2 regions of the Streptomyces sp. AgN23 genome follow, and region 2 is predicted to be linked to the other one. Evidence: riboswitches for the same ligand, from Rfam matches in the RefSeq annotation. Region 2 holds a riboswitch; the other holds the start of a gene.
What was found. A riboswitch is a leader RNA that binds a small molecule or an ion and turns the genes downstream of it on or off. The one in region 2 is predicted to bind cobalamin.
Positions count from the first base shown of each region.

Region 1: another riboswitch for cobalamin. It lies ahead of AS97_RS29860 (ribonucleoside-diphosphate reductase subunit alpha); the one in region 2 lies ahead of AS97_RS07135 (ABC transporter substrate-binding protein).

Region 1 covers NZ_CP007153.1:6,859,862-6,864,065, reverse strand. The annotation lists gene AS97_RS29880 (IPT/TIG domain-containing protein) at 1-321, opposite strand, end outside; gene AS97_RS29875 (hypothetical protein) at 785-1,072, shown strand; gene AS97_RS29870 (hypothetical protein) at 1,113-1,277, shown strand; gene AS97_RS29865 (GNAT family N-acetyltransferase) at 1,382-1,888, shown strand; cobalamin riboswitch at 2,080-2,223, shown strand; gene AS97_RS29860 (ribonucleoside-diphosphate reductase subunit alpha) at 2,359-4,204, shown strand, end outside.
Region 2 covers NZ_CP007153.1:1,631,636-1,635,839, reverse strand. The annotation lists gene AS97_RS07150 (DUF2165 domain-containing protein) at 46-543, opposite strand; gene AS97_RS07145 (carboxymuconolactone decarboxylase family protein) at 798-1,274, shown strand; gene AS97_RS07140 (RNA polymerase sigma-70 factor) at 1,330-2,253, shown strand; cobalamin riboswitch at 2,313-2,527, shown strand; gene AS97_RS07135 (ABC transporter substrate-binding protein) at 2,582-3,628, shown strand; gene AS97_RS07130 (iron chelate uptake ABC transporter family permease subunit) at 3,625-4,204, shown strand, end outside.

The DNA of each region.
Region 1 (4,204 bases), 5.2 Mb from region 2:
CACGACGATGTCGTTGGTGGGATTCCCCGGCCAGCCGCCTCCGGGCCAGCCACCACCGCCCCAGCCACCGCCCCAGCCGCCGCCCCAGTCACCATCCCAGCCGCCGCCACCGGAACTGCTCTGGCTGACGATCTGGGCGGGCACGCCGCCGAAGGTCACGCTGATCACGTTGCGCAGGTTCTGCCCGTTGAGCTGGACGAGGTTCCCACCGGCGGCGGGGCCCGAGTTGGGCACCACGGACAGCAGCAACGGCGGCCCCACCTGCGACGGGGGCCAGTTGGCCGCAGTGGGGGCGGCGGTCGCGAGAGCGGTCGAAGTCATGGTTGGTCCTCCCGGGAAGGGTTCGGGCGATATGCGCCGGCGGCATGCCGATGTCGTGGGCAAGCCGCTGGTCAACGCCTCGTCGTCGCCGCGCGGTCGAGGCAGGCCGGCACCGGAGGAACAGAAAGCCGCCGGGCGGCCGGTCAGGGCGCGGGATCGATGCGCCGGATGAGAGCGGAGCTACGGGACGAACGCCCGGCTCCTGGATGGCCTACGAGGTATGAGGCACCCCCGGCGGCACGTTTCCAGTTATCCACGCTCACCCCCGTCGCTCAAGGTTCCGGGGCTGCCATCACTCGTTTGGCGCATCTGGGCGCGCCTGGCGGCGAGCTTGTATGACAAGCGCTCCGCTATTCGGGGGAACCCGCGGCCGGAGTATGGCCTGCCGTCCTCCACCGTGCCTCTAATGAGTGACATCGGCAGTGCCAACCCGTGCGGGACCACCCGGGGAGGGAGCGATCCGATGAGCCTCGCCGCATTCCTCCTCGCCCTCGGCACCACCTGCCGTATCACCCGCTTCATCACCAAGGACACGCTGGCGGCGGGGTTCAGGACCTGGGTCGCCGACCGCTTCGGCGACGACTCCCGGTTCTCCTATCTCGTCAACTGCGGCTGGTGCACCAGCACCTGGGTCGCCGGCGCCATCGCCGTCTACGCCTCCTTGCTGCACACCACCGCGTGGTTCCACCTCCCGGCGACCGCCCTGACGCTCTCCTACCTCGCCGGGCTCGCCTCGCGGTGGCTGGACTGACACCCATCCGTACTGGACTCGAGGGAAAGGAACGGCAGCCATGGCCTGCAACTGCGGCGGAGGGGCACGTGCCCCGCAACCCGTTGTCGTCTATGAGTTGACGCTGCCGGACGGCACGGTCCGGCGCTATTTCACCTATCAGGAGGCCGACGCCGCCAACAAGCGCGCGGGCTCCACCGGAGTGATCAGCACCGCCGTCCAGTGACGGCGAAGCCCGGCGAGTGACGGCGAAGCCCGGCGAGTGACGGCGAAGCCCGGCGAGTGACGCATGGCGGCCCCGCTGTCAGTGGTGTGCGGCAGACTGCGGCCATGGACATCACGATCAGGCGCGCGCGGGACGAGGAGCTGGACGGAATCGGGGAGCTCACCGCGCAGGTGTATCTCGGGGACGGCCTCCTGGACTTCGGGGACAGTGATCCATATCTCACCACCCTGCGCGACGCCCGGCGCCGGGCCGCCGAGGCCGAGCTGCTGGTCGCGGCGGACGCGGCGAGCGACGAGGTGCTCGGGGCCGTGGCGTTCGCGGTGTACGGCGGGGCGTATGCGGAGCTGGCCCGACCCGGCGAGGGCGAGTTCCGGATGCTGGCCGTTCGGCCGGAGTCGCGGCGGCGCGGGGCGGCCGAGGCGCTGGTGCACGCCTGCCTGGACCGGGGGCGCGCGCTGGGGCTGCGGCGGATCGTGATCAGCAGCCAGCAGTCCATGACCGCCGCCCACCGGCTGTACGAGCGGCTGGGGTTCGTGCGGGCCCCGGAGCGGGACTGGTCGCCGATAGCCACGTTGGAGCTCACCCTGTGGGCGTTCACAGTGGAGCTGTGACGACCGGCGGCACACGCCCCGGCCCAGGCGGCGCACGCCCCGGCCCAGGGGCTCGGGCGCGCCCACGGGCGCGCGTACCCGCCCGGCCACGGGCCGCCACGGGCCCCAGGTCACAGGCCACCTCCGGAACGCATTAGCACATTCATGCGAAACTCCGCACCTCACGACACAAGATATGGGGGTGCGTCCGTCGGCCGACACAAGATGTATGCTCGTCCTCGCTGTCGCCGCAGGGGAATCCGGTGAGAATCCGGAACTGTCCCGCAACGGTGTACGTGTGCGCTTATGCGGCGTGCCCGTAAGTCCGAGCACCTGCCGACGGCCCTGTGTGAACACGTCCCCCGGCCTCGAGGGTTGGGCCGATGGACGCTGCGTGGAGTGCCTGACGTACGAGGAGTGCGGCAGCGGCATGCCCGTACGCGCCCATCGCACCCCCTCGTGGCCCCGGCCGAGCGAGGGAGAGCACCTCAGTGACCATCGCGCCCGCAGATCCGGTTTCAGAGCAGGCGGTTTCTCAGGCAGCGCACGACGCGCCCGGAACCGCCCTGCTGCGGACACTTACCGGACTCACCGCCGATCTGCCCGCCACCGACCCCGGCAAGGTCGCGGCCGCCGCCCTGCGCGGCCGCCATCCCGGCTCGGACGAGGCGGAGCTGCGTGGCCTGGCGACCGAGGCGGCGGCCGGGCTGATCGCCGAGGAGCCGGAGTACTCGCGGCTGGCCGCGCGGCTGCTGGCGCTCACGATCACGGAGGAGGCGGCCGGGCAGGGCGCGGTCTCCTTCTCCACCTCCGTCCAGGTGGGCCACCGCGAGGGCCTGCTGGCCGACTCCACCGCGGAGTTCGCGGCCGCCCACGCCGCACGGCTGGACGCGCTGGTGGAGCGGGCCCTGGCCGACGGCGCCGACAAGCGCTTCGGCTACTTCGGACTGCGCACCCTCTACAGCCGCTATCTGCTGCGCCATCCGATCACCCGTCAGGTGATCGAGACCCCGCAGCACTTCCTGCTGCGGGTGGCCTGCGGGCTCGCCGAGGACCTCTCGGAGCGGGCGCTGGACGATGTGGCCGAGCTGTACCGGCTGACCAGCACGCTGTCGTATCTGCCCAGCTCCCCCACGCTGTTCAACTCCGGCACCCGGCATCCGCAAATGTCGTCCTGCTATCTGCTGGACTCACCGCTGGACGAGCTGGACTCGATCTACAACCGCTACCACCAGGTGGCGCGGCTGTCGAAGCACGCGGGCGGCATCGGCCTGTCCTACTCCCGTATCCGGGCACGCGGTTCGCTGATCCGGGGCACCAACGGGCACTCCAATGGCATCGTGCCGTTCCTGCGCACGCTCGACGCCTCGGTGGCCGCCGTCAACCAGGGCGGCCGGCGCAAGGGCGCGGCCTGCGTCTATCTGGAGACCTGGCACGCGGACCTCGAGGAGTTCCTGGAGCTGCGGGACAACACGGGCGAGGAAGCCCGCCGCACCCACAACCTCAACATCGCCCACTGGATCCCGGACGAGTTCATGCGCCGGGTCGAGGCGGACGCCGACTGGTCGCTGTTCTCCCCGGTCGACGCGCCCGCTCTGGTGGACCTGTGGGGCGATGAGTTCGACGCCGCGTACCGCAAGGCCGAGGCCGAGGGCCGGGCGGTCAAACAGGTCCCGGCGCGGCAGCTGTACGCCCGGATGATGCGCACCCTCGCGCAGACCGGCAACGGCTGGATGACCTTCAAGGACGCCGCCAACCGCACCGCCAACCAGACCGCCGAGCCCGGCAGGGTCGTCCACTCCTCCAACCTGTGCACCGAGATCCTGGAGGTCACAGACGACGGCGAGACCGCCGTGTGCAACCTCGGCTCGGTCAACCTCGCCGCGCACCTGGACGAGGACGGGCAGCTCGACTGGGAGCGCCTCGACGCCACCGTCCACACCGCCGTGACCTTCCTCGACCGCGTGGTGGACATCAACTTCTACCCGACGGACGAGGCCAGGGCCTCCAACTCCCGCTGGCGGCCGGTGGGTCTGGGCCTGATGGGGCTGCAGGACGTCTTCTTCCGGCTGCGGCTGCCGTTCGACTCGCCCGAGGCCAAGGCGCTCTCCACCCGGATCTCCGAGCGCATCATGCTCGCCGCGTACGAGGCGTCCTGTGAACTGGCCGAGCGCCACGGCCCGCATCCGGCCTGGTCCGAGACCCGCACCGCGCGCGGTGTGCTGCACCCGGACCACTACACGGACGCGGTGGCCACCTGGCCGGAGCGCTGGGAGGCGCTGCGCACGCGGATGGCGAAGTCCGGGATGCGGAACTCGCTGCTGCTGGCGATCGCGC
Region 2 (4,204 bases):
AAGGAGGCAAGAGCGCGCGGCAGCCTGTCCGCGGCGTCCGCTCGGTCAGTCCTCGGAGCCCGGATCGGTTCGCTCGGCCGAGGGCAGCAGGTGAATGAGCAGCAGAACGATCCCCGAGATCATGAACACGCGCGTGGCGGCCTCCAGGCCATTCCACTTCTCCGACTGCCACATGGCGAACCACTCGCCGCCGATGCCGATGAACCCGGCGCCGAACAGCAGCATCAGCATCAACAGCCCCACGGTGCTGGCCTGCCGGGCGCGGCGGACGCGATCTCCGGGCGGACCCGCGAACCACAGGGCCGTCGCGGCGAGGAGGACGAGAGCGGCGAGGGTCTCCCAGGCGATGATGGCGACGTAGGCGGTGTCCTGGAGCGCGGTGGAGTCGATGGCCCGCCACATCAGGTCCTCGTCCTTGAACGTGGTGTCCATCGCCAGGACATGCCGCACGAACTGCTGGTTGCTGTCGAAGTCGGTGATGTTCCCGAAGGCGACGAGCGCGATGTACAGCGCGATCGTCCCGGTGAGCACCCCCGAGGTCATCGCGTAGATACGGGGTGAACGTATTCTGCCGGTGCGCTCTGTCACGATGACCTCTGTCTCCCGTTGGATCCCGCTGACCATGAAGCGTGCGGGAGCCGTAGCGTACAACTGACTGGATCAGGGCGAGTGGTGGACGCAGGCTGCCGAGCTGAGCCGACGGCGGGGAGACGCGGGTCACATGCGTTCATGTCACAGGGGGTCGGGCCACCTCGTCTCAGGGGTGTAGCCAGTGAACGACTTCAGAGGAGCACATCATGGACGCGCGACTGAACTACTCCGCCAGCCAGACCGCCGGCAAGGTCCTGAGGCCCGTCATGGCGGCGGGCAGAGCGGTCAAGGAATCGCCGCTGCCGGTGGCGACGCAGGAGCTGGTGGCGATTCGTGTGAGTCAGATCAACGGCTGCGCCGTCTGCATCGACATGCACACCAAGGAAGCGGCCGCGGCCGGTGAGACCCCGGTGCGGCTGAACCTGGTCGCGGTATGGCGGGAGGCCACCGTCTTCACCGATGCCGAGCGGGCCGCGCTGGCCCTGGCGGAGGAGGGGACCCGGGTCGCGGACGCGGCCGGTGGGGTCGGCGACGAGGTGTGGGCGAATGCCGCCGAGCACTATGACGAGGAGCGGCTCACCGCCCTGGTGATCCTGGTCTCCTTCATGAATATGGTGAACCGGCTGAACGTCATCACCCAGCAGCCGGCCGCCGGTGACTACGAGGCCGGGCAGTTCCACTGACCGGTATCGGTGACGGCAACCGCATCGGCGACGGGCCCTGGGGAGGGGAGTCGGCGTGAACAAGGTCGAGGAGTTCGAGGAGCTGCGGCCGCTGCTGTTCTCGATCGCCTATCGGATCCTGGGCAGTGTGAGTGAGGCCGAGGACGCGGTGCAGGAGACATGGCTGCGCTTCGACGGCTCGACGACCCGGCCCACGTCGGCCAAGGCGTATCTGTCGGCCACGGTGACGCGCATCTCGATCGATGTGCTGCGCTCCGCGCGCGTGCGACGGGAGGAGTACGTGGGCCCGTGGTTCCCCGAGCCGTTGCTCAGCGATCCGTATCAGGACCCGGCACGGGCGGTGGAGCTGGCCGACTCGGTGTCGATGGCGGCGCTGTTGCTGCTGGAGCGGCTCAGCCCGCTGGAGCGGGCGGTGTTCGTGCTACGGGAGGTGTTCGCCTTCGGGTTCGACGAGATCGCCACGGCGGTGGGACGGTCGGAGGCGGCATGCCGCCAACTGCTGGTGCGGGCGCGGCGGCATATGGAGGCCGGGCGGCCGCGGTTCGAGGCGGACCGGCAGGAGCGGCAGGAACTGGCGACGCGGTTCTTCGACGCGCTGAAGGACGGCGATGTGGGCGCGCTGCGCAACCTGCTGGCCGCCGATGTGCAGTTCGTCGGGGACGGCGGCGGCAAGGCCCCGCAACTGGCCAAGGCCGTCATGGGCGCGGAGAACGTGGCCCGGCTGCTGGGCACGGTCTTCCCCTGGCTGCTGCGGATCGACGTGTCCTTCGAGCTCCATGAGGTCAACGGCCAGCCCGGCGCGGTCTTCCGCGAGCGGGACGGCAAGGTGCTCCAGGCTCTGGTCCTCGATGTGCTCGACGGGCAGGTTCAGGCCATCCGGGCGGTGATCAACCCCGACAAGCTTGCCCACCTCGGGCCGGTCGGCGACGCCTGGGCCGTCGACCGCGAGGTGAGGCAGGCCCGTCGGCGGCCGAACTGACCCCGGGACGTGGCTTTCCACTCCGTGACCGGTCCGACACCCTGATCGTTCGACAATCTTGATACTCTCGGGGAGCCAGTCGTGCCACATCCGAGGCCAGGGAATCCGGTGAGAACCCGGAGCTGACGCGCAGCGGTGAGGGGGACGGGCGGGGCATGTGACACCACTGGGAGGAGTCCGTGACGGCCGCGAGGCCGCCGCGAACGAGCACCGGGAAGGGGCCCCGTCCGGACGAACCCGAGTCCGAAGACCTGCTGGCACCTCCGCGCCGCGTGCGGGGAGGACGTCCGTAGGCCAGGCTCCGCGTACGAGCCCCGACAACCGAGGCATGCCCGTGCTCTGCTCTGCCCGCCGTACCGCGGCCCTCCTGCTCGCCCCCGCCCTCCTGCTCACCGCGTGCGGTGGCTCCGGCCACGACGGCGCGGACGCCAAGAAGCCCGCCGGGGCGGGCTATCCGCGCACCATCGACAACTGCGGCCACAAGGTCACGGTGAAGTCCACCCCGAAGCGGGCCCTCTCCCTCAACCAGGGCACCACGGAGATCCTGCTCTCCCTCGGCCTCGCCGACCGCATGGCGGGCACCGCCACCTGGACCGACCCGGTGATGAAGGGCCTGGAGAAGGCGAACGCGACGGTGCCGCGCCTGGCGGACAACGCACCGTCCTTCGAGAAGGCCCTGGACATCGAACCCGACTTCGTCACCGCCTCGTTCGTCTCCACCCTCGGCAAGGGCGGCGTGGCCACCCGTGAGCAGTTCGACAAGCTGGGCGTGCCCACGTACGTCTCGCCGTCCGACTGCTCGGCGGGCCGGGACCCCGACAGCGGTGGCGACGGCTCCCGCAGCAGGCCACTCACCCTGGACACCGTCTACGGCGAGATACGCGACCTGGCCCACGCGTTCGGCGTCGACGAACGTGGCGAGAAGCTCATCGCGCGGTTGAAGCAGCGGGTGCGTACGGCCACCGAGGGACTGGACGCCCCCGGCGTCTCCCTCATGTACTGGTTCGCCAACTCCCAGTCGCCCTACCTCGCCGGCTGCTGCGGCGCCCCGGGCGCCATCACCCGGGCCGTCGGAGCGAAGAACGCCTTCTCCGACACCCACGACGAGTGGCCGCAGATCAACTGGGAGACCGTGGCCGACCGCGACCCGGACGTCATCGTCCTCGGCGATCTCACGCGCAAGCAGCAGACCGCGGAGACCGCCAGGGCCAAGATGCGCTTCCTGGAGACCAACGCCGCCACCCGCAATCTCACCGCCGTGAAGAAGAAGCGGTACGTCCTGCTGAGCGGGCAGGCCATGAACCCGTCCATCCGCACCGTCGAAGGGGTCGAGCAGGTCGCCGCCGGGCTGCGCCACTTCGGACTCGCCAAGTGAGCACCCGACTCCTGCTGCTGATCGCGGGAGGGCTTGCCGCGCTCTTCGCGTCGATCGCCTTCGCCGTGACCATCGGCCCCGCCGACATCTCCACGGCCGACGTCTGGGCAGCGGTCACCGCCCATCTCGGCCTGGGCGAGAGCACGTTGCCACCGCTGCGCGACGGCATCGTGTGGAACCTGCGCATGCCCCGCACCCTGCTCGCCGCGGTGTGCGGGGCGGGGCTGGCCCTCTGCGGGGCCGTGATGCAGTCCCTGCTGCGCAATCCGCTGGCCGACCCCTTCGTCCTCGGGGTGTCCTCCGGGGCCTCCACAGGTGCCGTCGCCGTGGTCGTCCTCGGCGTGGGCGGCGGGGCGGTGTCCCTGTCGGCGGGTGCGTTCATCGGCGCGCTGCTCTCCTTCGGCCTGGTCCTGGCGCTCAGCCACAGCCTCGGCGGCAGCACCGACCGCGTGGTGCTGTCCGGGGTGGCGGCCATGCAACTGTTCTCCGCGCTGACCTCGTTCACCGTCCTCACCTCCGCGGACGCCGACACCACCCGCGCCGTGCTGTTCTGGCTCCTCGGCTCGCTCACCGGCG